One region of the Streptomyces sp. CNZ301 genome, then DNA from elsewhere that is predicted to be linked to it. Evidence: predicted binding sites of a transcription regulator. Region 1 holds the regulator's gene; each other region holds the start of a gene.
The links. Region 1 encodes HrcA, which represses chaperone genes, less so after heat shock. Its sites were predicted from a motif close to TTNGCACTCNGNNNNNCNGAGTGCNAA; they were not measured.

Region 1 (9,651 bases):
GCGGGCGCAGCGGGCGAGGATGTAGCGGCGAGGGGGCACACACGTACGGGACGCAGGAGTCCACCGGCCCCCGGAGGAGGAGCGAAGCATCGATGAGCAGCAGTCCGACGGCTGAAGGCCCCACATCCCCGGGCAGCGGTCCCGTGACCCTCGAGGACGTCCGCGCCGCTGCCGGCCGGCTGAAGGGAGCGGCGCACCGCACGCCGGTGCTCCGCTCCCGCACCCTGGACCGGCTGGTGGGCGCGGAGGTCCACCTCAAGTGCGAGAACTTCCAGCGGATAGGAGCGTTCAAGTTCCGCGGCGCCTACAACGCACTCTCCCAGCTCCCGCCCGAGCAGCTGGCGAACGGCGTCGCCGCCTACTCCTCCGGCAACCACGCGCAGGCCGTCGCCCTCGCCGCCCGCGAGCTGGGCAGCAGGGCGGTCATCGTGATGCCCGAGGACACACCGCCTTCCAAGATGGACGCAACGGCTGACTACGGCGCCGAGATCGTCACCTACGACCGCTACACCGAGGTCCGGGAGGTCATCGGCAGGCGCGTGGCCGAGGAGCGGGGGCTGGCCCTCGTGCCCCCGTACGAGCATCCGCACGTCATCGCGGGCCAGGGCACCGCCACACTGGAACTGCTGGAGGAGACCGGGGAGTTGGACGCCCTCCTCGTCCCGGTGGGTGGAGGCGGACTCGCCGCCGGCTCAGCGACGGTGGCGACGGAACTGTATCCGCGGCTGCGCGTCCTCGGCATCGAGCCGGAGGCGGGCGACGACACGCGCCGCTCTCTGGCCGAGGGCAGCCGGATCGAGCTGGACGCGGTGCCGCGCACCATCGCGGACGGGCAGGCCGCCACGACACCGGGCGAGCTGACCTTCTCCATCAACCGGCGCCTGCTGGCGGGCGTGGAGCTGGTGAGCGACGAGGAGATCCGGGCGGCCATGCGGTTCGCCTTCGAGAGGCTGAAGATCGTGATCGAGCCGAGCGGGGCGACGGGGCTGGCGGCCCTGCTCGCGGGGCGGATCGACCCGGTTCCGGCACGGGTCGGGGTCATCATCTCCGGCGGCAACGTCGGCACGAAGCGCTTCCTGGAACTGATGGAAGAGAGCCCGGAGGGCTCCTGACCCACGAGGCCCGGAGGGCTCCTGACCCACGAGGCCCGGAGGGCTCCTGACCCACGAGGCCCGGAGGGCTCCTGACCCACGAGGCCCGGAGGGCTCCTGACCCACGAGGCCCGGAGGGCTCCTGACCCACGAGGCCCGGAGGGGCTCCCGGCACAGGGGCCCCTTCGTGGGGCGGGCCTGTTCACACCGCTCGCGGAAGGCGAACGGCCGGCACCTGGGCAGGAGGTGCCGGCCGTCCCTACTCGGCGAGCCGCCCTGTGCCGCCGAGGTCTTGGAGGAGCGCGATGCCGATCGGCCCGGGTCCGGTCGGCCGGTGGGCCGGCCGGGCTCAGCGGGTCACTGGCAGCCCGCCGCCTGGAGGCGCTGCTGGATGTTGTCGATGACGGCCTGCCGGTTGGCGATCCTCGCTTCCGACTGGGCGTCGGGGTTGGCCTGCTGCTGGGCGATGAAGTTCTCGTTGTTCGCAAGGGCCTGTTCGAGCCCCGCGCAGTTCTCCGTCGCCGCCTGGCTCGTGCTGACGGTCACCGCCGCGATTCCGACCGCGAGCACGGCGGCTCCGACACCCGCGGCGGCCTTGACCTTCAGACTGCTCTTCCGCTTCCGGGACATTGGATGCTCCAGTTCTGAGAGGAACGCCCCCACACCGGTCCCGAAGGTACGTACAAATTACGGGCGTTGCAGAGTTGTTATCAGGGATCAGCAAGGAACTTGACGCGGACTCAAGGGGCGTCCGCGACGCGGCGGCAGCACCGGCCGTGAGTCCGCCGACGTCACGGCCCTACGAGGACGCTGCCAGGGCCGGGGCCGCCGCCGGGGCGATGGTGACGGTGCTCGCGCCCGGCGCCGCCGTGCAAGTACGCGCTCAGGCACGCCTCTTCGGCACGGGAATGCGCGTCAGGTCCTCCGCCACCGTCAACTCCCCCTCGAACCCCGCCAGGCGGGCCTGCCGCGCGAAGAGTGATGCGTCCGTGTACCGCTGCGAGAAGTGAGTGAGGACGAGGCTGCGCACGCCTGCCTCCGCCGCCGCCCGGCCCGCCTGACCGGCCGTGAGGTGGCCGTACTCCTCGGCCAGCGCCGCGTCCTCGTCCAGGAACGTGGACTCGATGACGAGCAGGTCGCAGTCCTGTGCCAGGACGAGCACCCCGTCGCACATCCGGGTGTCCATGACGAACGCGAAGCGCTGCCCCGGACGGGGCTCGCTGACCTCCTCCAGCCGTACGCCGCGCAGTTCGCCGGTGCGTTTCAGCCGGGCGATGTCGGGGCCGCCGATGCCGCGTGCCTCCAGCCGCTCGGGGAGCATGCGGCGCGAGTCCGGCTCGGTGAGCCGGTAGCCGTACGCCTCGACGGGGTGCGAAAGGCGGTGCGCGAAGAGCGAGAAGGGCGGGGCCTCCTGGGCTTCCGGCGCAGCCGCGGTGCCGGTGCCGGTGCCGGTGCCGCCGGAGGAGCCGTCCGCCGGCGCCGCTGCCGTCAACTCGCCCGTGGCGGCGACGGGTTCCTGTCGGAGCCGTACGGTCTCGCGGTACGCCGTTGCGTGGCGCAGCCGCTCGAAGTACTGCTCGCCGCTCGCCGGATAGTGAGCCGTCACGGTGTGCGGCAGCCGGTCCAGGTTGATGCGCTGGATGACACCGGCCAGTCCCAGGGAGTGGTCACCGTGGAAGTGGGTTACACAGATCCTGTTCAGGGCGTGGACGGAGACGCCCGCGCGCAGCATCTGGCGCTGGGTGCCCTCCCCGGGGTCGAAGAGGATGCCGTGGCCGTCCCAGAGCAGCACGTAGCCGTTGTGGTTGCGTTGCCGGGTCGGGACCTGACTGGCGGTACCCAGCACGACCAGTTCACGTGAGGACATCTGTGTACGGGCGGCGGCTCAGCCGGGCGGCCAGTTGAAGCCGCGGCCGCCGAGCACGTGGGCGTGCGCGTGGAAGACGGTCTGCCCCGCGCCCGAACCGGTGTTGAAGACGACGCGGTATCCGGTGCCCGGTCCGGCCTCGCCGGCGACGATGTTCTCGGCGGCGGCGACCTCGCCCGCTTCGAGCAGCAGGTCCACGGCGAGCTGCGGCTCGGCCGCCGCGAGGGAGACGGCGTCGGGGTAGTGCGCCTTGGGGATCACGAGGACATGCGTGGGCGCCTGCGGGTTGATGTCGCGGAACGCGACGGTCGTCTGCGACTCCCGTACCACCGTCGCCGGGACCTCGCCGGCGACGATCTTGCAGAACAGGCAGTCGGCCTGCGGTTCTCCAGCCATGCGGGGGATGCTACCTGTGCTCGCCGCGACCGCACCCTCCCGAACCACCGCTCCCGGCAGGGCCCCCCGGGGGTCCGACGGCCGGTTGGGCGGGCCGGGAGCCCGGCGGCTCGCTTCAGTCCCAGCGTCCGGTGCGGCCCAGCAGCAGGGCCGTCGCCGCCGTGCCGGCCGTGGAGGTGCGCAGCACGCTCGGACCGAGCCGGCAGGTCCGCGCGCCGGCGTCCGCGAAGGCCGCCAACTCCTGTGCGGACACGCCGCCTTCGGGCCCGACGACCAGCACGATGCCGCCGTCCGGGGGCAGTTCGGCAGTGGCCAGCGGCAGGTTTCCCTCCTCGTGCAGGACGACGCCGAGAGCTGCTTCCCGCAGCAGATCCGCCACCTGCGCGGTCGTGGCCGGATCCGCAACCTGAGGGAAGCGCAGCCGCCGCGACTGCTTGCCCGCCTCGCGCGCCGTGGAGCGCCACTTCGCCAGGGACTTGAGGCCGCGCTCGCCCTTCCACTGCGTCACGCAACGGGACGCCGCCCACGGCACGATCGCATCGGCCCCCGTCTCCGTCATCGTCTCCACCGCGAGCTCCCCGCGGTCGCCCTTCGGGAGGGCCTGTACGACGGTGATGCGTGGGCGGGGCTCGGGCTCCGTGCGTACCGAGGTGACGGCCACTTCCAGGCGGTCCTTGCCGGAGACCGCCGTCACCGTGCCGTACGCGCCGGTGCCCGCGCCGTCCGTGAGCACGACGTCCTCACCGGGGCGCAGCCGCCGCACCGACACCGCGTGCCTGCCCTCGGGGCCCTCCAGCACGAGCGTGCCGCCCTCCCGCCCTGCCACGTCCGCGAGCCGTGCCGGGTCGGCCAGGAAGACGGCCGCGCTCATACGAGGCCACCCCCGGTGGCCGGCCCGCCCTGCTTCGCGAGCCTTTCGCGTGCCATCGCCAGCTCCGTGACCAGCACATCCATCAGCTGCGCCGCCGGCAGGTCACGGGAGAGCCGGTGCCCCTGGCCCGCCCACAGCGCCATGCCCTGCGGGTCCTTCGCGCGGGCCGCGGCCTTGCGCACTCCGGCGGTCAGGTGGTGCACCTGCGGATAGGCGGCCGGGGCGTACGGGCCGTGCTCGCGCAGGAAACGGTTGACGAGCGCGCGGCCGGGCCGCCCGGTGAACGCACGGGTCAACTCGGTACGTGCGAAAAGGGGATTGGTCATGGCCTGCTTGTGCACGACGTCGGCGCCCGACTCGGGGCAGACGAGGAACGCCGTGCCGAGTTGGGCGGCGCTCGCGCCCGCGGCGAGCACCGCCGCGATCTGCTTGCCGCGCATCAGCCCGCCCGCGGCGACGACCGGCAGCCGCACGGCCTCCTTGACCTGAACCAGCAGGGAGAGCAACCCGAGGCCGCTGCCTGTCCCGTCCGCCTGCGGATCGTCGCGGTGGGTGCTCTGGTGGCCTCCCGCCTCCACACCCTGCACGCACACGGCGTCCGCCCCCAGGAACTCCGCCGTCTGCGCCTCGTTGACGGAGGTGACGGTGACGACGGTGTACGTCCCGCGCTTGGTGAAGCGCTCCAGAACAGGCTGGGTCGGGCAGCCGAAGGTGAACGAGACGACGGGCACGGGGTCGTCGAAGAGTATGGCGAGCTTCGCCTCGTAGGCGTCGTCGGTCGTGTGGTCGGTCTCGCCGAGCTCGGTCTCGAACCACGCCGCCTCACCCGCGAGTTGAGCGCGGTAGCGCTCCAGGGCCCCCGAGTCGGCGTTGTCGGGCTGCGGCATGAACAGATTGACGCCGAAGAGGCGTTGGGTCTGCCCGCGCAGCTGCTTGATCTCCTCGTACATCGCCTCCGGCGTCTTGTAGCCGGCTGCGAGGAAGCCCAGTCCGCCCGCCTCGCTCACCTTCGCGGCCAGCTCCGGGGTCGAAGGCCCGCCCGCCATGGGGGCCTGCACAATCGGATGCTCCGTGAGATCGGAGAACGGCATCGATGCGGAGGGCATGTGCACATCCTGTCACGCGGCATGCCGCCGCCCCGTCCCGGTCCTGTCCTGGGACGGGACCGAGGGCGGCGAAGGGACCGGCAGAGGGCGTGCGACCCGCCGGACACCGCCCGCCTCGGCTCCGGCCCGGCAGCTTCCGGCCCGGCCGGACCGGAGCGAGGAGACCGGCGGCGTTCCCGCGCGCTCAGGGCCCGGCGAATTCCGCGGCCCCGCGCTCGAGTTCCAATCCGCGAGTTCCGTCGGTGCGGGGCACGAAAGCGGCCCGTACCGGACCCGCCGGAGCTGCCAGGACCCGCTGCGTCAGCGACCGTTGAAGGCGTCCTTGAGCCGCGAGAACAACCCCTGCTGCCCGGGCTGGAACTGACCCGTCGGCCGTTCCTCGCCGCGCATCTCCGCAAGCCGGCGCAGCAGCTCCTCCTGCTCCGGCTCCAGGTTGGCCGGCGTCGTCACCTCCACGTGGACGATGAGCTGACCGCGCCCGCCGCCTCGCAGATGCGTGACGCCGCGCTCGTGCAGGGGGATCGACTGCCCGGACTGTGTGCCCGGCCGGATGTCGACCTCCTCCAGGCCGTCCAGCGTCTCCAGGGGCACCTTCGTACCGAGGGCGGCGGCCGTCATCGGGATGGTGACCGTGCAGTGCAGGTCGTCGCCGCGGCGCTGGAAGACCGGGTGCGCGGTCTCGTGGATCTCCACGTACAGGTCGCCGGCGGGACCGCCGCCGGGACCCACCTCGCCCTCGCCGGCGAGCTGGATGCGGGTGCCGTTGTCGACACCGGCGGGGATCTTGACCGTCAGGCTGCGGCGCGAGCGGATGCGCCCATCGCCCGCGCACTCGGGGCAGGGGCTGGGCACGACCGTGCCGAAGCCCTGGCACTGCGGGCACGGACGCGACGTCATCACCTGGCCGAGGAAGGACCGGGTGACCTGGGAGACCTCTCCCCTGCCGCGGCACATGTCGCACGTCTGCGCCGAGGTGCCCGGCGCGGCTCCCTCGCCGTTGCAGGTGTTGCAGACGACGGCCGTGTCGACCTGGATCTCCTTCGTCGTACCGAAGGCCGACTCCTCCAGGTCGATGTCGAGCCGGATCATGGCGTCCTGGCCCCGGCGCGTACGCGACCTCGGCCCGCGCTGCGAGGCGGTGCCGAAGAAGGCGTCCATGATGTCCGAGAAGTTGCCGAAGCCGCCCGCCCCGCCGAAGCCGCCCGCTCCACCGGCGGCACCGGCCGCCGGGTCGCCGCCGAGGTCGTAGACCTGCTTCTTCTGCGGGTCGGAGAGGATCTCGTAGGCGGTGTTGATCTCCTTGAACCGCTCCTGCGTCTTCGGGTCCGGATTGACGTCAGGGTGCAGTTCCCGCGCGAGCCTGCGGAAGGCCTTCTTGATGTCGTCCTGCGAGGCGTCGCGCTGCACGCCGAGGACCGCGTAGTAGTCCGTCGCCACTTACGACTCCGCGAGGATCTGTCCGACGTACCGTGCCACTGCGCGTACAGCTCCCATCGTTCCGGGGTAGTCCATGCGGGTCGGGCCGACCACGCCGAGCTTGGCGACTGCTTCGTCGCCCGAACCGTAGCCGACCGAAACCACCGACGTGGAACTCAGTCCCTCGTGGGCGTTCTCATGCCCGATTCGTACGGTCATGCCCGGGTCCTTGGCCTCCCCGAGCAGCTTCAGCAGCACGACCTGCTCCTCCAGGGCCTCCAGCACGGGCCGGATGGTCAGCGGGAAGTCGTGGCCGAAGCGGGTGAGGTTGGAGGTGCCGCCGATGATCAGGCGTTCCTCGGTCTCCTCCACGAGCGTCTCCAGCAGGGTGGCCAGCACCGTGGAGACCGTGCCGCGGTCGTCGCCCTCGAACGCGTCCGGGAGATCCTGCACGAGGGAGGGCACCTCGGTGAAGCGCTGCCCCACCACACGGCTGTTGAGGCGGGCCCGCAGGTCCGCCAGCGCGGAGTCGCCGATGGGTGCCTGGCAGTCGACCAGCCGCTGCTCGACGCGGCCGGTGTCGGTGATCAGCACCAGCATCAGCCGGGCCGGCGCGAGGGAGAGCAACTCCACATGCCGCACCGTCGACCGCGTCAGCGACGGGTACTGCACGACGGCGACCTGACGCGTCAGCTGCGCCAGCAGCCGCACCGTGCGCCCCACCACGTCGTCGAGATCGACGGCGCCCTCCAGGAAGTTCTGGATGGCGCGGCGCTCGGGAGGTGAGAGCGGCTTCACACCGGCGAGCTTGTCCACGAAGAGGCGGTAGCCCTTGTCGGTCGGGATGCGCCCGGCGCTGGTGTGCGGCTGCGCGATGTAGCCCTCGTCCTCGAGGACCGCCATGTCGTTGCGCACCGTGGCCGGTGACACCTGGAGGTTGTGCCGCTCCGTGAGGGCCTTGGAGCCCACGGGCTCCTCGGTTCCGACATAGTCCTGGACGATCGCGCGCAGCACCTCGAGTCTGCGTTCACTCAGCATCGCGCACCTCCCGTCCGGCCTTTGCGTCTGCTTGCGGCCTGCTCTCAGGGCCGCCGGCGCCATCCGTCCCCCGGCGCCTCTCCGGCGTCCCTGGCACTCTCGTCTGCGGAGTGCCAGATCCACCGGCTAAGTGTACGGCCGGTTGCCGCGACATGGGCAAGAGCCGTCAGTAATGACGGTATCGCGGTGCCGCGCTGCCGGGTACGTCCCAGTAACGTCGTCACATGGCCTCGCACAGGGACGGAGACCGCGAAGATCGCCCCGGAGCGGGCCCCTGGGAAGAGCTGGCACCCGGCGTCGTGCGGTGCAGGCTGCCCGGCTGGGACGCGACTGTGGGCGCAGTGCGCGGAACGGCGGGGGTGCTCGTCGTCGACACCGGATCGGGTGTCGCGGAGGGCGCGGAGATCCGCGACGGGCTGCGCGGCCTCTTCGGACTGCCGGTGACGCACGCCGCGCTCACGCACTCCCACTTCGACCACGTCTTCGGCACGGCGTCGTTCGAGGGTGCCCACGTGTACGGGGCGCAGGGGCTCGGCGGGTATCTCGCGGACGCGCGCGAGGAGTTGCGTCAGGACGCGGTGCGGCACGGCATGGCCTCGGACGTGGCGGCGGAAGCGGCGGAGCGGCTGGTGCCGCCGGGGCACGGCGTCTCCGAGCAGCTCACGATGGTGCCGGGCGAGCGGGAGGTACGCCTGGTGAACATGGGCGCGGCGCACAGCGCGTTCGATCTGGCGGTGGTAGTGGGCGGCCTGGACGGCGGTCCCCGCGTCGTCTTCTGCGGCGACCTCGTCGAGGAGTCCGGCGAACCGCAGGCCGGGCCCGATGCCATCCCGTCGCGGTGGCCGGCGGCCCTCGACCGGCTGCTGGCGCTCGGCGGTGAGGACGCGCTGTACGTGCCGGGGCACGGCGCGGTCGTCCGTGCCGACTTCGTACGGGCCCAACGGGAGGCCCTGGCAGACCGTTTCGGGCTGTCCTGAAGTCACGGCCTCGTGAAGTCACGGCGGTCGTGAAGAATGCCTCCATGCGCAGCCGTTCCTACGATCCCGATCTGACGCCGCCGTGGAAGAAGCAGCGGCCCGTGCCCGAGGTGCCGGCCGACCCGGAACTGGTGGTGGAGGAGATCACCACCGGCTTCTGCGGTGCCGTGATCCGCACGGAGAAGACCGCCGAGGGCCCCACCGTCACGCTGGAGGACCGGTTCGGCAAGCACCGGGTCTTCCCGATGGCGCCCCGCGGGTTCCTGCTCGAGGGCCGCACCGTCACGCTCGTACGCCCCGCGCCCTCGCGCGGCTCCGCCTCGGCGGGCGGCCCGGACGCGGCTCCACGGCGGACGGCATCCGGCTCCCTGTCCGTGCCGGGCGCGCGGGCGCGGGTGGCGCGCGCGGGGCGGATCTATGTGGAGGGGCGGCACGACGCGGAGCTCGTCGAGAAGGTCTGGGGAGACGACCTGCGGATCGAGGGCGTGGTCGTCGAGTACCTGGAGGGCGTCGACGATCTGCCCGCCGTCGTACGGGACTTCGAGCCCGGCCCGGAGGCCAGGCTCGGGGTGCTCGTCGACCATCTTGTGCCGGGCTCGAAGGAGTCCCGCATCGCGGCCGAGGTCACGGACGAGCACGTGCTGGTGGTCGGCCACCCCTACATCGACATCTGGGAGGCGGTGAAGCCGTCCTCGCTCGGCATCGAGGCCTGGCCCCGGGTGCCGCACGGACAGGACTGGAAGAGCGGCGTGTGCGCCGCCCTCGGCTGGCCCGCGAACACCGGCGCCGCATGGCAGCGGATCCTGGGGCACGTGCACGACTACCGGGACCTGGAGCCGGCGCTGCTGGGACGCGTGGAGCAGCTCATCGACCATGTGACCGTCGGCTT
Region 2 (9,651 bases), 1.7 Mb from region 1:
CGCACGGGCGGTTGACCCGCGGATAGCGTGCCCTCATGACGACTGCGCTGATCACGGGAGCGACCGCCGGCCTCGGAGCCGCCTTCGCCCGACGGCTCGCACGGGACGGGCACCACCTCGTACTGGTCGCCCGCGACAAGGAACGGCTGTCGCAGGAGGCGACGCGCCTTCACGACCTGCACGGCGTCGAGGCGTCCGTGCTCGCCGCCGACCTCGCCACCGACGAGGGGATCTCCGCTGTCGAGGAGCGGCTGCGGGACCGGGAACACCCCGTGGACCTGCTGGTCAACAACGCCGGCTTCGGCAACAAGGGCGCGTTCCTGGACGTGCCCGTCGAGGACGAGCTGACGATGCTCAAGGTCCACTGCGAGGCGGTCCTGCGGCTCACCTCGGTCGCGGCGGAGCGCATGCGGGAGCGGGGGCGCGGAGGTGTCCTGAACGTCGCGTCGGTCGCCGCGTTCGTCCCGCGCGGGACGTACGGGGCGAGCAAGGCGTGGGTCGTGCAGTTCACGCAGGGTGTGGCCAAGGACCTGGCGGGCTCGGGTGTGCGGCTGATGGCGCTGTGCCCCGGGTTCGTGCGGACGGAATTCCACCAGCGGGCCGGGATGGAGACCGGGAGCGTGCCCGGCTGGATGTGGCTGGAGGCGGACGACGTGGTCGACGCGGCGATCAAGGACCTGGCCCGCGGCAAGAGCCTCTCGATCCCGGACGCCCGCTACAAGGCGCTCATGGGCGCGGCGCGGCTCCTGCCCAGGGACCTGCTGACGAAGGCGTCGTCGACGACGGGCCGCCGGTTCGGGCCCCGCTGACAGCCACGGCACGGCCGGGACGCCCGTACGCGCGAAGGCCCGGTACCCCGCGAGACGGGTACCGGGCCTCTGCGTGTGACGCGTCAGTGGGCGTGGCCGTGACCGTGGCCCGCCGCTGCCGGCTCTTCCTCTTCCGGCTTCTCGACGACCAGCGTCTCGGTCGTGAGCATCAGCGACGCGATCGACGCCGCGTTCTCCAGCGCGGAGCGCGTGACCTTGACCGGGTCGATGACGCCGGCCTTGATCAGGTCGCCGTAGTCGCCGGTGGCCGCATTGAAGCCCTGGTTGCGGTCGAGTTCGGAGACCTTCGAGGTGATGACGTAGCCCTCGAGGCCGGCGTTCTCGGCGATCCAGCGCAGCGGCTCCACCACGGCACGGCGCACGACGGCGACACCGGTGGCCTCGTCGTCCGTCTTGCCGAGCGAGCCTTCCAGGACCTTCGCGGAGTGGACGAGGCTGGCGCCGCCGCCGGCGACGATGCCCTCCTCGACCGCCGCGCGGGTCGCGGAGATCGCGTCCTCCAGGCGGTGCTTCTTCTCCTTGAGCTCGACCTCGGTCGCGGCACCGACGCGGATGACGCAGACGCCGCCGGCCAGCTTGGCCAGGCGCTCCTGGAGCTTCTCGCGGTCCCAGTCGGAGTCGGTGGCCTCGATCTCGCTCTTGATCTGAGCGACGCGGGCCTCGACGTCCTCGTGCTTGCCGGCACCGTCGACGATCGTCGTGTCGTCCTTCGTGACGGTGACGCGGCGGGCGGAGCCGAGCACGTCCATCCCGGCCTGGTCCAGCTTGAGGCCGACCTCTTCGGCGATGACGGTGGCGCCGGTCAGTGTCGCCATGTCGCCGAGCATCGCCTTGCGGCGGTCACCGAAGCCGGGCGCCTTGACGGCGACGGCGCTGAAGGTGCCGCGGATCTTGTTCACGACCAGGGTCGAGAGCGCCTCGCCCTCGACGTCCTCGGCGATGATCAGCAGCGGACGGGAACCGCCGGCCTGCATGATCTTCTCCAGCAGCGGCAGCATGTCCTGGATGGAGCTGATCTTGCCCTGGTGGATCAGGATGTACGGGTCGTCGAGGACGGCCTCCATACGCTCCTGGTCGGTGACCATGTACGGCGAGAGGTAGCCCTTGTCGAAGGCCATGCCCTCGGTGAAGTCGAGCTCCAGGCCGAAGGTCTGGGACTCCTCGACGGTGATGACACCGTCCTTGCCGACCTTGTCCATCGCCTCGGCGATCAGCTCACCGACCTGCTTGTCCTGGGCGGACAGACCGGCGACCGAGGCGATGTCCTCCTTGGAGTCGATCGGGCGTGCGTTGGCGATCAGGTCGTCGGAGACGGCCTTGACCGCGGCGTCGATGCCCTTCTTCAGAGCCGCGGGCGAGGCGCCGGCGGCCACGTTGCGCAGACCCTCGCGGACCAGGGCCTGGGCGAGCACGGTGGCGGTGGTGGTGCCGTCACCCGCGATGTCGTTGGTCTTGGTCGCCACCTCCTTCACCAACTGGGCGCCGAGGTTCTCGTAGGGGTCCTCGACCTCGACCTCACGCGCGATGGTGACGCCGTCGTTGGTGATGGTGGGCGCGCCGAACTTCTTGTCGATGACGACGTTGCGGCCCTTGGGGCCGATGGTCACCTTCACGGTGTCGGCCAGCTTGTCGACGCCGCGCTCGAGGGCGCGGCGCGCGTCCTCGTCGAACTTCAGGATCTTGGCCATGGGAGCTGTGGGTCCTCTCAGACGAACCGCGCCCCGGCCCCGGTACATCTCGAGTCGATGCGGGAGGGACCGGGGCGCGGATCAGAAATGTCTTCCGGCTGCGGTGACTTACTTCTCGACGATCGCGAGAACGTCGCGAGCCGAGAGGACGAGGTACTCCTCGCCGCTGTACTTCACCTCGGTGCCGCCGTACTTGCTGTACAGCACGATGTCGCCGACGTTCACGTCGAGCGGCAGACGGTCGCCGTTCTCGAAGCGGCCCGGGCCGACAGCCAGGACCGTGCCCTCCTGGGGCTTCTCCTTGGCGGTGTCAGGAATGACCAGGCCCGAGGCCGTGGTTTCCTCGGCGTCGAGCGGCTGGACCACAATGCGGTCCTCGAGCGGCTTGATGGCAACCTTGCTGGCGGTCGTCACGATCCGACCTCCCCCTTCGGAGATCTCATAACGGGGTCTTATGTCTGGGGTGGCGACCTGGCAGATCCGTCGTCGCGGGTGCCGGATCTTCCTGTCGCTGTGTCTGGCACTCGCATTGGGAGAGTGCCAGAGCCGACATTATGCCGCGGTTAGCACTCCGTCAACCAGAGTGCCAGTCGCGCCGGTGCCGCCGCCCCCCGCCCCCAGGCGGAACCGGGCGCCGCCGGAGGCGAGAATGCCGTGGTGGACCGTGAGGCGTTCGCCGCGTTGCTCGGCGATGAAGGACAGGCGCTGCTGGGCTCGTTGGAGCACTACGAGCCGGAGAGCGAGCTGGCCGTGGCGACGCGGCTGCGGCGTACGCATGCGCCGGAACTGGTGTCGGCCGCCCTCGGCCAGGCACGGCTGCGGCAGCGGGCGGCGGCGAAGTTCGGCGCCGAGGACGCAGCGAGGATGTACTTCACACCGGGCGGCCTGGAGCAGTCGACGCGGGCGAACGTCGCCGCCCACCGGGCGGAGCGCTTCCGCCGGTCGGGGGTGGAGCGTCCGGCAGATCTGTGCTGCGGCATCGGCGGGGACGCGATCGCACTGGCGCGCGCCGGGATGCACGTACTGGCCGTCGACAGCGATCCGTTGACGTGCGACGTCGTACGGGCGAATGCCGCGGCGCTCGGGCTCGGCGACCGCATCGAGGTCCGCTGCCAGGACGTCGGGGACGCCGACGTCTCGGGTTGCGACGCCCTCTTCGCGGATCCCGCGCGCCGGGGCGGCAAGGGCCGGATCTTCGACCCCGAGGCGTACTCCCCGCCCCTGTCATGGGCCGTCGAGGCGGCACGGCGCTTCCCGCACTCGGCGCTGAAGGTGGCGCCCGGCATTCCGCACGAGGCGGTTCCCGGCGACGCGGAGGCGGAGTGGATCTCGGACTCGGGGGACGTCAAGGAGGCCGTGCTGTGGTTCGGCGCCGCGGGCACGGAGGAAAGTTCCCCCGTACGGGCGACATTGCTGCCCGCGGGGCGTTCACTCTCGTCGCGGGGGCTGCCCGATCCGCCGGTCGGGCCGGTGGGCCGCTTCCTGTACGAACCGGACGGCGCGGTGGTGCGCGCGCACCTCGTGGCGGAAGTGGCGGCGGATCTGGACGGCAGGCTCATCGACCCGACGATCGCCTATGTGACGTGCGACGAGGCGCGTTCCACCCCGTACGCCACCGGCTACGCGATCACCGATGTGCTGCCATTCCAGCTGAAGCGGCTGCGGGCGCTGCTGCGCGAGCGCCGCATCGGCGTGGCCACCATCAAGAAGCGCGGCTCGGCGGTGGAGCCGGCCGAGCTGCGAAAGAAGCTCAAGCTCGAAGGGCCGGGCGAATGCACGGTGTTCCTCACCCGGGTCGCGGGCGCACCCACGGTGCTGCTCGGACATCCACTCGGTTCGCCGGCGGCGGCCTGACCGAACTGGCCCGTGGCGGATCGGAGTTGATCCAGGGATGGTGCGGTCGGGAAGCCGTCCGCGAGCTCTCGGAACGCAACCAGGCGTCTTCCGGAGGTAGTTGGCAGAATCCTTCCGGAGGCAGTTGGCAGAATCACCGCGAAGTCCAGGATTTCCCGATCCTGTTGACGCTCCGTGAGAAGTGACACGCAGGCACCTGCCCCGGGCGCCCTCAGACCTGTTCGAACCGCCAGCGGTGCACCGGACGGGCGCTCAACTTCGTTGGAGGGTCCGGGAGTTCGGGAAGCTTCTCGGACAGCTCCGCGGACCACCAGGTGATGACCAGGACGCGGCCACCCGGAGCCCTGAAGGTCTCCCGGCGCTGCGGGGAACCGTCCAGCTCCTGGGCACGGGCCCAGGAGAGCAGCTCACCGCCGCGGCCCTCGGCCGCCTTCGCCTCCCACATCAGGGCGACCGTCATGAGTAGAGGTTCTCCCGGCTCAGATCGTGCACGTGGTCGTGGGTGTGACCGTGCCCGTGCGCGTGCCCCTGGCCGGGCAGGTGCGGTTCGGTGACCGGGAGCGAGGAGTCCGCGGGAAGGTCCCAGTCGGAGGCGGCGCGGCGGCGCGCGACCATCTCGGCACCGAGAGCCGCGACCATCGCCCCGTTGTCCGTGCACAGCTTGGGACGGGGCACGCGCAGCTCGATACCGGCGCCGGCGCAGCGCTCCTCGGCCATGGCGCGCAGGCGCGAGTTGGCCGCGACACCGCCGCCGATCATCAGATGGGACACGCCCTCGTCCTTGCAGGCCCGGATCGCCTTGCGCGTCAGAACATCGGTGACGGCTTCCTGGAAGGACGCGCTCACGTCGCGTACGGGCACCTCCTCCCCCGCGTTGCGCCTGGCCTCGATCCACCTGGCCACGGCCGTCTTGAGGCCCGAGAAGGAGAAGTCGTACGGGGCGTCGCGCGGACCCGTCAGACCGCGCGGGAACGCGATCGCGTCGGGGTTTCCCTCCCGTGCGTACCGGTCGAGGACCGGGCCGCCCGGGAAGCCGAGATCGAGCAGGCGCGCCACCTTGTCGAAGGCCTCCCCCGCCGCGTCGTCGATGGTCGAGCCGAGCGGACGCACGTCCGCCGTGATGTCGGGCGCCAGCAGCAGCGAGGAGTGTCCGCCCGAGACGAGCAGGGCCATGGTCGGTTCGGGAAGCGCACCGTGTTCGAGCTGGTCGACGCAGATGTGGGACGCGAGGTGGTTGACCCCGTACAGCGGCTTGCCGAGCGCGTACGCGTAGGCCTTGGCGGCGCTGACACCGACGAGAAGGGCGCCCGCGAGCCCCGGGCCCGCGGTGACCGCGACGGCGTCGAGGTCGGAGGCGGCGACGCCGGCGTCGCGCAGGGCGCGTTCGATGGTGGGGACCATCGCCTCCAGATGGGCTCGGCTGGCGACCTCGGGGACGACGCCGCCGAAGCGTGCGTGCTCGTCGACGCTGGAGGCGACGGCGTCGGCGAGCAGCGTGTGGCCGCGGACGATGCCGACGCCGGTCTCGTCGCAAGAGGTCTCGATGCCGAGGACGAGGGGTTCGTCAGCCATGAGTCTTCGTTCCTTGGGAGTTCGTCGAGGGGGCGGGGTTCTCCAGGCGCATCACGAGGGCGTCCACGTTGCCGGGCTGGTAGTAGCCGCGGCGGAGCCCGATCCGGGTGAAGCCGAAGCGCTCGTAGAGACGTTGGGCGGGTGCGTTGTCCACGCGGACCTCCAGCAGCACCTCGTGGCAGGCGAACCCTGCGGCCGCGGCGAGGAGTTCGCCGAGCAGGCGGGCGCCGAGGCCGGTGCCGCGGTGGGAGGGGAGCACGCCGATGGTCTGGATGTCGCCGGTGCCGCCGACGGCGGCCAGGCCGCCGTAGCCGACGAGCATGCGGCCGGCGCCGGCCGTCCGGCCAGTCGCGTCCGCGGTGCCGGCTCCCACGGGCCCGGCGTCCTGTTCCTCCGCCACGATGTAGCGACGGGTTGCTCCGGGGCCGCGGGCGTGCGCGAGTTCCGACCAGAAGAGGCCGGCCGACCAGGCGTCCTCGGGAAAGAGGATCCGTTCGAGTTCGAGCACGCGCTCGATGTCCCACCAGCGCATCTCACGGAGCACGACACCGGCGCTGCCCCCGCGGCGGTCCTCGGCGGCGGTCCGGGTCACTTCGGCGTGACCACCTTGTAGTTGGCGGGCACGCGGGCGTCGGGGCGGCGCAGGTAGAGCGGCCGGGGCGGCGGGAACTCCTCGCCCTTGGCGAGCCTCTCGGCGGCGAGGCAGGCGAGCGCCGCGGCCGACTGGTCGAGGGGGAGATCCGTGCGCAGACCCGCGAAGACCTCCTCGTACAACCGTGCCCCGGCACCGACGGCGGGCATCGCCGTGACATCCGCGGGCAGCTCGCCGGGACGGTCGACGGACGGATCTCCCAGTCGCGTCCGGGCGTCGGAGTACCGCGCCCAGTAGACCTCCTTGCGGCGGGCGTCCGTCGCCACGACGAAGGGGACCTCCAGCCCGGAGGCGTACGCGATGCCGTCGAGCGTGCACATGCCGAGCACCGGTACGCCGAGGGCGGCGCCGAAGGACTCGGCCGTCGCCAGCCCGACCCGCAGCCCCGTGTACGGACCGGGGCCCGTACCGACGACGATGCGGTCGACGTCCTGGAGCGGGCGGCCGGCCTCGCGCAGCACCCGGTCGACCGAGGGAAGCAGCAGCTCGCCGTGGCGGCGGGCGTCGGTCTGGTCGGAGGCCGCGAGGAGGCGGTCACCGTCGGTGTCGTACAGCGCGACGGTGACCGCCGGAGTGGCGGTGTCGAGAGCTAGCAGCAGCACGGTAGCCAGCCTACGGCGAACGCACGGCCGCCGGTCCCGGGGTGCCGTGCTGGACGCTTTCGGGTGACTCACCGCACGCGAGGGCGCAGGCGCGGGGGCACAGGGAGGCGCGGAGCCGGGCGCCTCCGGCGAGGCCGGCCGTTCCCGGAGCCGGTGCGGCGCTCGTCGGCCGAGGGGGACGCCGGGACCGCCGCGCACTCGCCGGGAGCGCGGCCCCTTCGCCTTCGGGATCCCCGACTCGCCCCCGGTGGCAGGCAGATGCCGCTCCCGCGCGCCCGGCGCTCGGATCCGCTCCGCACCCCCTGCTGCTACCGTCGACGCTGCGAAATGCGGACTCGGAGAGGTGGCGGCGCACGGTGGCACGTGGCAGCAGCGCGGGAGTGGTAGTGGCCGCCCTTACGGCGGCGGCCCTCGCCGTCATCGGCTTCTTCACATACCAGGCGAGCGCCGCGCAGGACCGCGACAAGGCGGGCTCCTCCGATTCCTCCGACTCCCGCGGCGGTTCCGGGGGTCCGGCCGAGCGCGAGAAGAAGAAGCGGGAGACCAACCTCCCCGCGTTCTCGGGCTCAGGCGAGCGGGTCGTGTACGACCTGGACCGGGACCGGGTCTGGCTGATGGGCCCGAATCAGGAGGTGAAGCGCACCTTCCGGGTGGCGCCCAGCTCCGTCGACCCGAAACCGGGGACCTACAAGGTCGAATCCCGCGCGCCGCACGTGACCGGCTCGGACGGAGTTCCGGTGGAGAACGTGGTGCGCTTCGCGACCAGCCAGGGAACGACCATAGGGTTCAGCTCCGCGCTCGACGGGTCGTTCCCGGAGGCCGACCCGCAGAAGCAGACCGGCGGGATCCGGGAGCGACGGGCGGACGGCGAGGCCATGTGGCTGTTCGCCACCATCGGCACGAAGGTCGTAGTGGTCCGCTGACGAGGCGCCCTCACGGCGGCTTTCCCGCCCGGGACGTTCCCGCTCAGGCGGCGTCCCGGCCACGGTGCCGCCCGGGGCTTCCGGCGGCATCGCTGGAGCCCTCGTCGGCGTCCACCGTCACCGGCTTCCCGCGTTCCGCATGCTCAGCGTGCCAGGCGTGCCCGGCGGCGTCCGACGGCGGAGTCGATACCGCGTCCGCCGCCACGCAGGACGCGAGCAGCGCACTCATCGAAACGCCCGTCTCCTCCGGAGCCGACGGCAGCGTGCCGGGCTTCCGCGCTCGGTCTTCGGCGGGCATGGGTTCCTCCCCGTGGCTCCTGGGCGGGCGGGTCGAGTGGTGCCAAGTGAGGCAGACCTAACCCGCTCTCCGGACCATCTGACCATGCCCGGCAGCGCCCGTGCAACATCTTGCCGACACCCTGTCGGAACGTGCCCGCACGGGTTCTGCCTGCTGGAACGTCAGCCGAGGACGGAGAGATCCACCCCGCGCCACCGCTCGCCGACGGCCGTGACCGTCACGGTCCGCTCGTCGTCCGCGGTGTGCTCGTCCGCGCCCTCGTCCGGGCCGCCGTGGGGGGCGGCGTCCGTGTGTTCACCGCTCTTGCGCTCGATCAGCACGTGCAGCCGGTCCTCGGAGAGCTCCTCGACTCTTCCCTCGCCCCACTCGACGATCACGACCGACTCCGGCAGCGAGACGTCGAGGTCCAGGTCGTCCATTCCCTCCAGACCGCGCCCGCCCAGCCGGTACGCGTCCACGTGCACGAGCGGCGGCCCGTCACCGAGCGGCGGATGCACGCGCGCGATGACGAAGGTCGGCGACGTGACGTCGCCCCGCACTCCGAGCGCGGCACCGAGACCGCGTGCCAGCGTGGTCTTGCCCGCGCCGAGTTCACCCGTGAGCAGTACGAGGTCACCGGGGCCGAGCAGCCCGGCGATGCGCCGTCCCACCTCCTGCATCCGCTCGGGCGTCGGTACGAGGGTGGTGCGCCGGGCGGTGAGCGGCTCGGACGCCGCCGGGGACTGTGGTGCTTCCATGCGTCCGGATGGTACGCGCGCCGGGGGGTGCCCTGTGCTGCGCTTCCCGCGGCGTGCGCGGCGAGGTCTCAGTCGCCGGTCACGGCGCAGGTGATCAGCTGTGCCAGCGCCTCGTTCACCTCGTGCGGACGCTCCAGCATCGACAGATGACCGGTCCTCTCGAGAATCCGCAGCCGGGCCGAGGGCAGTGCGGCGGCGATGGCTTCGCTGTGCGCGTACGGCGTGAGCAGGTCCCGCTCCCCAGCGAGCACGAGCGCCGCGCACCCGTCGAACGCCGCCAGCGCCGCCGTCTTCTCGTGCGCCTCGAACGCCGGATAGAACTCCGCGACCACATCGATCGGCACCGACTCGAGCAGGCGCTCCGCGAAGCGTGCCACCCCTGGGTCGACGTTCGGCCCGTCCCCGAAGGAGTAACGCTTGACCAGTCCGGCGAAGAGGTCGGCGGTGGCCCGCCGCCCCCGTTCGACCAGGGCGCTCTGCGCGACCATCGCCTTG
Region 3 (9,651 bases), 3.2 Mb from region 1:
CGCCGGGCAGCATCCGGTAGTAGTCCGGCGGCGCCCACGGCGTGTGCGAGAAGTGCCCGATGCGCAGATCGGGGCGGCGCTCGCGGAGCAGCCCGGGCACCAGCGTCAGGTGGTAGTCCTGGACCAGTACCGTCGCACCCTCCGCCGCCTCCTCGTCCAGCGCCTGCGCGAAGGCCGCGTTGTAGCGCTCGTACGACGCCCACTGCCGCTCGAACTCCGCGTCGAAGGACGGTTCCAGAGGCGTCTGGTAGAGCATGTGGTGGACGAACCAGAGCACGGAGTTGGCGATGCCGTTGTAGGCGTCGGCGAAGGTCTCCTCGGGGATGTCCAGCATCCGTACCGACTGGCCGCCGGTGTCGGCCGGGTCCGGCTTGCCGCCCGTGCGGCGCACCGCCTCCCGGTCGCCCTCACCGAGAGCGGCGCACACCCACACCGCGTTGCCGCCGCCGGCACCGTCCCCTGCCTGCGGCGGGGAGGCCCCATTCGCGATGGCCGAGAGCCCCGAGACGAGGCCACCGCCGCCGCGCTTCGCGGAGAGCGATCCTCCCCCAGAGCCTCCGGCCTGGGAGGTGCCCCCAGAGACGGAGTACGAGACGGGGCCCCGGTTCGACGCGACCAGTACGTCCGCCAGGGTCTGCTGGGATGCGCGTTCGACGGCCATGGCCCGAGCTTAGCCGCGCCCGGATCCACGCAAACGTGACGCGCGTGACCCCGCTCAGGCCGCCCGGCGGTCCGCGTACTCCGCCATCTCACGCATCGGTGGTCGCTCCACGGTGTCGACGGCGTGGCTGCGGGCCGCGAACCCGCCGGGGCCGGCGCCCCGTTCGAACTGGGTGAGCGTCGGCCTGACGAGGTGGCTGCCCCGCGCCAGGCGGAGCTGTGCCGTGTGGTGGATCGCGGCGGCCATCCGGCCGAGCGCCTGCCCGTCCTGGTGCCGGTGCCGCCGCACGCCGACGTCGGCCTGCGCGAGGGCGTCGAGGCCCGCGGTGTGCAACGAGTCGACGAGCAGCCCCAGTTCGACGCCGTAACCGACGGGGAAGGGCAGCTGCTCGAGCAGCGTGCGCCGCGCCGCGTACTCCCCGCCGAGCGGCTGCACGAACCCGGCGAGCCGCGGCCAGTGGAGGTTGAGCAGGGGCCGTGCGACGAGTTCCGTGACCCGCCCGCCGCCGGCCGGGTCGTCCCCGAGCGGCCTGTCGTACATCGCCTTGACCAGCCGCAGCCGCGGATCGGTGAGCAGGGGCCCGACGACGCCGGAGACGAAGCGGGCGGAGAAGTCTTCCAGGTCGGCGTCCGCGAAGCAGACGATGTCGCCGCTCGTCACCAGCAACGATCGCCACAGCACCTCACCCTTGCCGGGCAGCGCGGGCAGTCTCGGGAGCACCTCGTCACGGTGCACGACCCTCGCGCCCGCGGCGGCGGCGACCTCGGCCGTACGGTCCGTGGACCCGGAGTCCATCACCACCAGCTCGTCCACGAGGGCGGGAGCGCCGGCCATCAGCTCGCGCCGGATCACCGACACGATGCCGCCGACGGTCCGCTCCTCGTTCAGCGCGGGCAGCACGACGCTCACCCGGGACCCGGTGTGCCGCTTCGCCGCCAGCAGCTCGGGCAGAGGCCGGCCGGCCGACGAGTACGACCGGTGCCTCAGCCACTGCCCGACTTCCTCCAGCACGCGGCCCCCCTTGTGATCCATCTCGCGGTACGGACGCCTGTCTCGATGCGCAGGCCTGTCGGTTACAGTCTTGAACAACGCGGACGGCGATCGCATGCCGGGCCCGGCCCGGCGCGCTCGACCACCCCGCCTCACAACTTCACACCGCTCATCCAGAGGGGCAGAGGGAACGGCCCGTTGAAGCCCCGGCAACCCTCCGGCCGGTCTCGCGCAGTACGTCGTGAAGCGAGGCTCCCGGCTCGGGAAGGTGCCAATTCCGTCTCGTGGCGAGATACGTCACGAGGAAGATGAGGAGAAAGGGCCTCGCCGAATCATGGCTGTTCAAGCTGCCGCCAGCACGCTCGCCGACTCCACCGGAGCAGGCGCCGCGCTCGGCCCCGCCGCAGCGCTCTCCTGCCGCGAGTGCGGGGAGCGCATCCCCCTCGGTCCGGTCTTCGCCTGTGAGGCGTGTTTCGGGCCGCTGGAGATCGCGTACGAGTTCCCCGGCGGCGGCACTTCAGGGTCAGCGGCGCTCCGTGAACGCATCGAGGCCGGTCCGGACAACATCTGGCGCTACGCGCCGCTGCTGCCGGTTCCCGCTGACGTGGCCACGAAGCCCAACACCAATCCCGGCTTCACCAAGCTCGTCCGGGCCGACCGGCTTGCGCGTGAGCTCGGCGTCACGGGCTCCCTGCACATCAAGGACGACTCCGGCAACCCGACGCACTCCTTCAAGGACCGTGTCGTGGCCATCGCCGTGGAGGCGGCCCGCGCCTTCGGCTTCACGACCCTCTCCTGCTCCTCGACGGGCAACCTCGCGGGCGCCGTCGGCGCCGCGGCCGCCCGGGCGGGGATGCGCTCCTGCGTGTTCATCCCGCACGACCTGGAGCAGGGCAAGGTCGTCATGGCGGCCGTCTACGGCGGCGAACTGGTCGGCATCGAGGGCAACTACGACGACGTGAACCGTTTCTGCTCCGAGCTGATCGGCGACCCCGCGGGCGAGGGATGGGGCTTCGTCAACGTCAATCTGCGCCCGTACTACGCCGAGGGCTCCAAGACCCTCGCGTACGAGATCTGTGAACAGCTGGGCTGGCGGCTGCCGGACCAGCTCGTGGTGCCCATCGCCTCCGGCTCCCAGCTCACGAAGATCGACAAGGGGCTGAAGGAGCTGATCGCCCTCGGCCTGGTCGAGGACAAGCCGTACAGGATTTTCGGTGCGCAGGCGGAGGGCTGCTCGCCGGTCTCCCGCGCCTTCAAGGACGGGCACGACGTCGTGCGTCCGGTCCGCCCGGCGACGATCGCCAAGTCGCTGGCCATCGGCAACCCCGCCGACGGGCCGTACGTGCTGGACATCGCGCGCCGTACGGGCGGCGCCGTGGAGGACGTCGACGACCAGCAGATCGTCGACGCGATCAAGCTGCTGGCGCGGACCGAGGGGATCTTCGCCGAGACCGCCGGCGGAGTGACCGTCGGCGTCACGAGGAAACTGATCGAGGAGGGGAAGCTCGACCCGTCCCTCACCACCGTCGTCCTCAACACGGGCGACGGCCTGAAGACCCTGGACGCGGTGGCCCCGACCACCGGACCGTCCGCCGTCATCCGTCCCAACCTGGACTCCTTCCGAGAGGCTGGTCTCGCATCATGAGCGTGAACGTCCGTATCCCGACCATCCTGCGTACCTACACCGGCGGGCAGGCAGAGGTGAGCGCCGAGGGGGCGACCCTCTCCGAGGTGCTGACCGATCTGGAGAAGAACCACACCGGAATCGGCGCCCGGGTGCTCGACGACGCGGGCAACCTGCGCCGTTTCGTCAACGTCTACGTGAACGACGACGACGTCCGCTTCGAGCAGGGTCTCCAGACGCCGACGCCGGACGGTGCCGGCGTCTCGATCATTCCCGCGGTCGCCGGGGGCTGCTGAGGTCTCGTGAGAGGTCGGTGAAGGCCCCTTGCCGGGGCCTGCCGTCCCCTACTGTCGAACCGCCTTCTCCGGGAACAAGTGAGCGAAACGGAGGGGGCGGTTCCGCGTGTGGGGACGCGATAGGGTTGCGGCCAATCCCCCCCCCGACGACTCACCCGGCGTATGCCGGCAGCATATGAGAACGCGACAAGTTGTGCCCGAATTCGGGGCGGCAATTGTCGTGTTGGCGCGCTATGCCCGGCCTTGCTTGCCCCGCTTCCTCGGGGATTGCGGGCTTTTGGGCCCTCCGTCGGTGCTCAGATTTCTCGCCCTCGTGACCTGTTGCAGAGGGCGTCCGTGCAGATACATTCAGCCGCGGTCGACGCCTTCCGGTGTACGACTCCGCACGCCTGCGGGGTTGTTCAGGAGGTGAGGTCTGACCCGGGCTCGCGAAGTGCGGGCCCGTGCAAGGGCCAGTAATAGGGGAGTTAGGGATGGCTCAGGGCACCGTCAAGTGGTTCAACGCGGAGAAGGGATACGGCTTCATCGCGGTCGACGGTGGTGCGGACGTGTTCGTCCACTACAGCGCGATCCAGATGGACGGCTACCGCACCCTGGACGAAGGACAGCGGGTCGAGTTCGAGATCTCGCAGGGTCAGAAGGGGCCGCAGGCGGACATGGTCCGTGTGACTGCCTGAGCACCCGCAACACTGCGCAGAGCTGCAACAGCCGTAACCACAGCCGTAAGTAGGGCCGTGCCCCGTGAGGGGTACGGCCCTTCTGTGCTGCCCGCCCTTCCGCTTCCGTCGCGGATCCGGCCGCGCGGCGCGCCCGGACCGGCGGGACCACTCCCCGGACCGATCGGTTGCGCCCTCCCCGGCTCGGTGTGATGTCCTGGGGGCGCTTGCACTCGCAGGGGTCGAGTGCTAATCATTGCGTTAGCACTCTCCGAGTGAGAGTGACAGTCAAGGACCGGGTCGGTGAGGCCCGCTCGCCGGGTGGAGCAAGGAACCACGCGGCCGAGGGCCGTCCGTCGCGGGCGCCAGCGCGGTCCGGTATATCCGTCCCCTGGTTGTGCAGGGGGATCCCCAGTCCGGGAGGGACCACTTCACATGGCCAAGATCATCGCGTTCGACGAGGAGGCACGGCGCGGCCTCGAGCGCGGGATGAACCAGCTCGCCGACGCCGTCAAGGTCACGCTCGGCCCCAAGGGCCGGAACGTCGTGCTGGAGAAGAAGTGGGGCGCCCCCACGATCACCAACGACGGTGTCTCCATCGCCAAGGAGATCGAGCTCGAGGACTCCTACGAGAAGATCGGCGCCGAGCTGGTCAAGGAGGTCGCGAAGAAGACGGACGACGTCGCCGGTGACGGCACGACGACCGCGACCGTCCTCGCCCAGGCGCTCGTCAAGGAAGGCCTGCGCAACGTGGCCGCCGGCGCCAACCCGATGGCGCTCAAGCGCGGCATCGAGCGCGCCACCGAGGCCGTCTCCGCCGCCCTGCTGGAGCAGGCCAAGGACGTGGAGACCAAGGAGCAGATCGCTTCCACGGCCTCCATCTCCGCCGGCGACCCGCAGATCGGTGAGCTCATCGCCGAGGCGATGGACAAGGTCGGCAAGGAAGGCGTCATCACCGTCGAGGAGTCGCAGACCTTCGGGCTCGAGCTGGAGCTCACCGAGGGCATGCGCTTCGACAAGGGCTACATCTCCGCGTACTTCGCCACCGACATGGAGCGCATGGAGGCGGAGCTCGAGGACCCGTACATCCTCATCGTCAACTCCAAGGTCAGCAACGTGAAGGACCTCCTTCCGCTGCTGGAGAAGGTCATGCAGTCGGGCAAGCCGCTGCTGATCATCGCCGAGGACGTCGAGGGCGAGGCCCTCTCCACGCTCGTCGTCAACAAGATCCGCGGCACCTTCAAGTCCGTCGCCGTGAAGGCTCCGGGCTTCGGTGACCGCCGCAAGGCGATGCTCGGTGACATCGCCATCCTCACCGGCGGCACGGTCATCTCCGAAGAGGTCGGCCTCAAGCTTGAGAACGCCGGTCTGGAGCTGCTGGGCCGCGCCCGCAAGGTCGTCATCACCAAGGACGAGACCACGATCGTCGACGGCGCGGGTGAGAGCGACCAGGTCGCCGGCCGCGTCGCGCAGATCCGTGCCGAGATCGAGAACTCGGACTCGGACTACGACCGCGAGAAGCTCCAGGAGCGTCTGGCCAAGCTCGCCGGCGGCGTCGCCGTCATCAAGGCCGGTGCCGCCACCGAGGTGGAGCTGAAGGAGCGCAAGCACCGCATCGAGGACGCGGTGCGCAACGCCAAGGCCGCCGTCGAGGAGGGCATCGTCGCCGGTGGTGGCGTGGCTCTGCTCCAGGCTTCCAGCGTCTTCGAGAAGCTGGAGCTGGAAGGCGACGAGGCGACCGGCGCGCAGGCCGTCAAGCTCGCGCTGGAGGCCCCGCTCAAGCAGATCGCGATCAACGCCGGTCTCGAGGGCGGCGTCGTGACGGAGAAGGTGCGCAACCTCAAGCCCGGTCACGGCCTGAACGCCGCCACCGGGGAGTACGTCGACATGCTCGCCGAGGGCATCAACGACCCCGCGAAGGTGACGCGTTCCGCGCTGCAGAACGCCGCCTCCATCGCGGCGCTCTTCCTGACGACGGAAGCCGTCATCGCCGACAAGCCGGAGAAGGCCGCCGCGGGTGCCGGCGACCCGACCGGTGGCATGGGCGGTGGCATGGACTTCTGATCGCGCAGCGATCGGAGTCCGCTCCACGAGGAGGACGGCTGCCTCCCGGCACGGAACGGACCGAGGGCGGCATCCCGGAAGGGGTGCCGCCCTCGGCGTGCGTGCGGCGTCTGTTCGGCGCCGAGGGGAGCGCCTTCTCAGACGCGCGCTCCGTTGTCGTGTGCTGCGCGGCGGGTTCTCGATGGCGCGGGCCCGGGCCCGTTACCTCCGGGCCGGGGCGGAGTGTGCGCGCGGGCCTCGAGTTCGACGGCGAGCGGCGCACCGACGAACAGCGACGAGTACGAGCCCACGACGATGCCGATCAGCAGTGCCAGGGCGAAGTCGCCGAGCGAGTCTCCGCCGAGCACCGCGAGCGCGGCGATGATGAACAGCGCGCCCATGCCGGTGTTGAGGGTGCGCGGCACCGTCTGGACGACCGCGTTGTTGACCACGCTCCGGAAGGATGGCTTCAGCGTCGGCCTCCGCACGCCGTTTCCGGGCCCGTGGCCCTGCTCCTTCCCCCGGCCGGTCCCCTGCCCGTGCCATTCGGAGCGGACCCTGTCGAAGATGACGACGGAGTCGTTCACCGAGTAGCCGATCACGGTCAGCAGCGCGGCCAGGAACACTCCGTCGACGGGCTTCCCGAGCCATGCGAAGGCGCCGACGAGGATCACCGCGTCATGGGCGAGTGTGAGAACGGCCGACGCACCGAACGTCCACCGGAACCTGAAGGCCAGATAGAGCAGCTGGGCGCCCAGCGCGACTCCGAGGGCGATCAGTGCGTGCCGCCGCAGCTCGTCGCCGAGGCTCGGCCCGAACAGTTCGTCGCGCACCTTCTCGGCGTCGCCTCCCAGGCCGTCCAGCGTCGAACGGACCGTCTCCGCCTGGTCGTTGGTGAGCTGTTCGGACCGGACGGTGATCTCGTGACCGCCGCTCTCACCGCCCGACCCGGAGCTCTGCACGACGGTGTCCGGCAGGCCCGCGTCCGTGAGCGCCGCGCGAGCGGCCTCCGGATCGACCGCGCGGCTCGTCGAGTACTCCACGAGCCGCCCGCCGGTGAACTCGACGCCGAAGTCCAGCCCGCGCAGCACGATTCCCCCCACCGCGAGGACGACGGCCGCGGCCGACACCGCGAGCAGCCTTCTGCCGTGCCGCATCCAGTCCGGATTCCGTTTCGTCAGACGGGTCCGTACTTGTCCCAGCCCGGCCAGGCCCGAGATCCGCGGATGGGCGCGGACGGCACGGCGGTTGACGGCGAAGTCCACCAGCACTCTCGTGACGACGAGCGCGCTGATCATCGAGGCGAGCACCCCGATGGAGAGCGTCACGCCGAAGCCGCGCACCGGCCCCGAGGCGAGTGTGAACAGCAGCAGGGCGGCGAGAAGGGTGGTGACGTTGGAGTCGGCGATCGCGCCGAACGCACCGCGGAACCCCTTCGCCGAGGCGGTGCGCAGGCTTCTGCCGCGTCCGTACGCGTACTCCTCGCGGGCCCGTTCGAAGACGAGCACGTTCGCGTCGACGGCCATGCCGATCGCGAGGACGAAGCCGGCGAGGCCCGGCAGCGTGAGGGTGGCGCCGAACGCCAGCAGCGCGGAGTAGGCGGTCAGCCCGTAGCACAGCAGGCCCACGGCCGTGAGCGCGCCGAACAGCCGGTAGACGCAGACGACGAACCCGGACGTGAGCAGCACTCCGATCGCGGCGGCCCAGGCGCTGTCCTCGATCGCCTCGGCACCCAGCGTGGGGCCGACGGTGTGGTGTTCGATCACCTCGACCGGCAGGGGGAGGGCGCCGCCCTCGATCAGCGTGGCCAGCTCCTTCGCTTCGTCCTCGCTGAAGTCCCCTGTGATCTGCGTGTTCCCACCGGCGATGCCGTGTCCGCAGGAGACCGACGGGTCGATCTGCGGTGACGAGATGACTTTCTTGTCGAGCACGATCGCGACGCGGCGCTGCGGGTCCCCGACCGGATTGCACGCGGCCTTGCCCGTCAGGTCCGCCCAGCGTTCCTTGCCCTTGTCGCGGAAGCCGAGGTCGATGAACCAGCCGGAGCCGCGCTGCGGATCGACGGCGGCTCGGGCGGACTTCACCTCGTCACCCGTGATGGCGGTGGCGCCCAGCCGCACCGGCCTGCCCGACTCGTCGGTGAGCGCGTCACCGCCACCGGTCCTGGAGCCGTTTCCCTGCGGAGCGCCCGTGACGGGGCGGAAGGTCAGCTGCGCGGTGCGCCCGAGGACCTCGGTCGCCTCCTTCGCGTCCTGAAGGCCGGGGAGTTCGACGATGATGCGGTTGTCGCCGGAGCGTACGAGGCTGGGTTCGGCGACTCCGAGCGCGTCGACGCGCCGTCGCAGGACCTCCATCGTGTCGTCGGTGCCGGCGGGTGTCGCTTTCGCTGTCGCGGAGTCACGGGACTCCAGGACGATCTGGGTTCCGCCTCGCAGGTCGATGCCGAGGCGGGGTTGCTGGGTCAGGGCGAGGACCGCGGAGAGAGCCATCACGGCAAGCGCGATCACCGCCCGCACCTTGTGGGCGCGAGTCATGGGGTTCTGCCTCCTGCACAGGCACACCGGGTCGCTTCAGGGACCGCGGTGGTGAGGATGACGGCACCGGCGTGCGCAGGAATGCGGCTGCCGGGTGCCGTTTCGGTCGGAGCTCAGATGCCTGTGCGGGCCGGGGGAGCGCGTCCTTGGCGCGGCGAGCGGTGCGTGAGGTCGGCGGTGGAGAGCTGCGGGCGCTCCGGCAGTACATGGCCGGGCTGCTTCTGCGAGCCGTCGTGTCCGACCGCGGGAAGCAGCGGGAGGGGAGCCTGAGTGGCGGCGTGCGCCGGATGCGCGACCGCCGTCCGGAGATGCTGCGGCGGGTCCTGGTGGTGCGTACCGACCGACTGGCCGGCGGACCGGAAGTCGTGGGCGCCCGGCTGGTGCTGCACCGCCGCGGAGCCGCCGAACAGGGCGAGCAGCACCGCGAGCAGGACGCCGGGCACGCTCGCCGGCAGACCCGCCTGCCGGCGCGGGCGGGGCCGTGCGCCGGCCGGTGAGGAGGGCGAGCGGCGGTGCACGGGGGCCGGACGGTGTACGCGGTCCGCGCTGTGTGCCACCTCGCCCTCCTCGCCTCGCTCGACGTCCGTGGCCGGGAGGCGCGGACGCCTCACAGCCTGCCCGAGAAGCGTCCCGGGTTCAACGTCGGCCCGGGCCGCCCCGGTGGTCTCGCCTGTGCCCCGGTGCCCGACCGAACCGGCCTTCGCGGGGCGGGTCACGCCGTGGGACGGGATGGCTGACCGGCCGGGTCTCTCCACCAGACGAACGCTTCGGTGCTCGGCCGGCGTTCGCAGAACCGTTCCGAGGGCGACGCCGCCCGAAGCAGGCGGCGCAGGTCCGCCTCGAAGTC

Region 2: groES (co-chaperone GroES) is a predicted target of HrcA. The motif match lies at 3,082-3,108, and genes of this name have one in related genera.
Region 3: groL (chaperonin GroEL) is a predicted target of HrcA. The motif match lies at 4,489-4,515, and genes of this name have one in related genera.

The regions. Positions count from the first base shown of each region.
Region 1 covers NZ_SHLG01000001.1:1,760,443-1,770,093, forward strand. Annotated here, with positions in the region: gene EV375_RS07725 (pyridoxal-phosphate dependent enzyme) at 93-1,112, shown strand; gene EV375_RS07730 (hypothetical protein) at 1,449-1,721, opposite strand; gene EV375_RS07735 (ribonuclease Z) at 1,975-2,958, opposite strand; gene EV375_RS07740 (histidine triad nucleotide-binding protein) at 2,977-3,354, opposite strand; gene EV375_RS07745 (16S rRNA (uracil(1498)-N(3))-methyltransferase) at 3,470-4,225, opposite strand; gene EV375_RS07750 (nitronate monooxygenase) at 4,222-5,331, opposite strand; gene dnaJ (molecular chaperone DnaJ) at 5,632-6,768, opposite strand; gene hrcA (heat-inducible transcriptional repressor HrcA) at 6,769-7,785, opposite strand; gene EV375_RS07765 (MBL fold metallo-hydrolase) at 8,010-8,762, shown strand; gene EV375_RS07770 (DUF3097 domain-containing protein) at 8,807-9,651, shown strand, end outside.
Region 2 covers NZ_SHLG01000001.1:3,440,253-3,449,903, forward strand. Annotated here, with positions in the region: gene EV375_RS14705 (MOSC domain-containing protein) at 1-15, shown strand, start outside; gene EV375_RS14710 (SDR family NAD(P)-dependent oxidoreductase) at 36-809, shown strand; gene groL (chaperonin GroEL) at 893-2,518, opposite strand; gene groES (co-chaperone GroES) at 2,627-2,935, opposite strand; gene EV375_RS14725 (THUMP-like domain-containing protein) at 3,173-4,372, shown strand; gene EV375_RS14730 (hypothetical protein) at 4,584-4,832, opposite strand; gene tsaD (tRNA (adenosine(37)-N6)-threonylcarbamoyltransferase complex transferase subunit TsaD) at 4,829-5,944, opposite strand; gene rimI (ribosomal protein S18-alanine N-acetyltransferase) at 5,937-6,476, opposite strand; gene tsaB (tRNA (adenosine(37)-N6)-threonylcarbamoyltransferase complex dimerization subunit type 1 TsaB) at 6,533-7,198, opposite strand; gene EV375_RS14750 (hypothetical protein) at 7,555-8,121, shown strand; gene EV375_RS14755 (hypothetical protein) at 8,165-8,419, opposite strand; gene tsaE (tRNA (adenosine(37)-N6)-threonylcarbamoyltransferase complex ATPase subunit type 1 TsaE) at 8,581-9,156, opposite strand; gene EV375_RS14765 (alpha/beta fold hydrolase) at 9,225-9,651, opposite strand, start outside.
Region 3 covers NZ_SHLG01000001.1:5,004,639-5,014,289, forward strand. Annotated here, with positions in the region: gene EV375_RS21645 (trehalose-6-phosphate synthase) at 1-661, opposite strand, end outside; gene EV375_RS21650 (glucosyl-3-phosphoglycerate synthase) at 716-1,672, opposite strand; SAM riboswitch class I at 1,818-1,966, shown strand; gene thrC (threonine synthase) at 1,986-3,296, shown strand; gene EV375_RS21660 (MoaD/ThiS family protein) at 3,293-3,571, shown strand; gene EV375_RS21665 (cold-shock protein) at 4,045-4,248, shown strand; gene groL (chaperonin GroEL) at 4,663-6,291, shown strand; gene secD (protein translocase subunit SecD) at 6,429-8,804, opposite strand; gene EV375_RS21680 (hypothetical protein) at 8,918-9,361, opposite strand; gene EV375_RS21685 (class I SAM-dependent methyltransferase) at 9,517-9,651, opposite strand, start outside.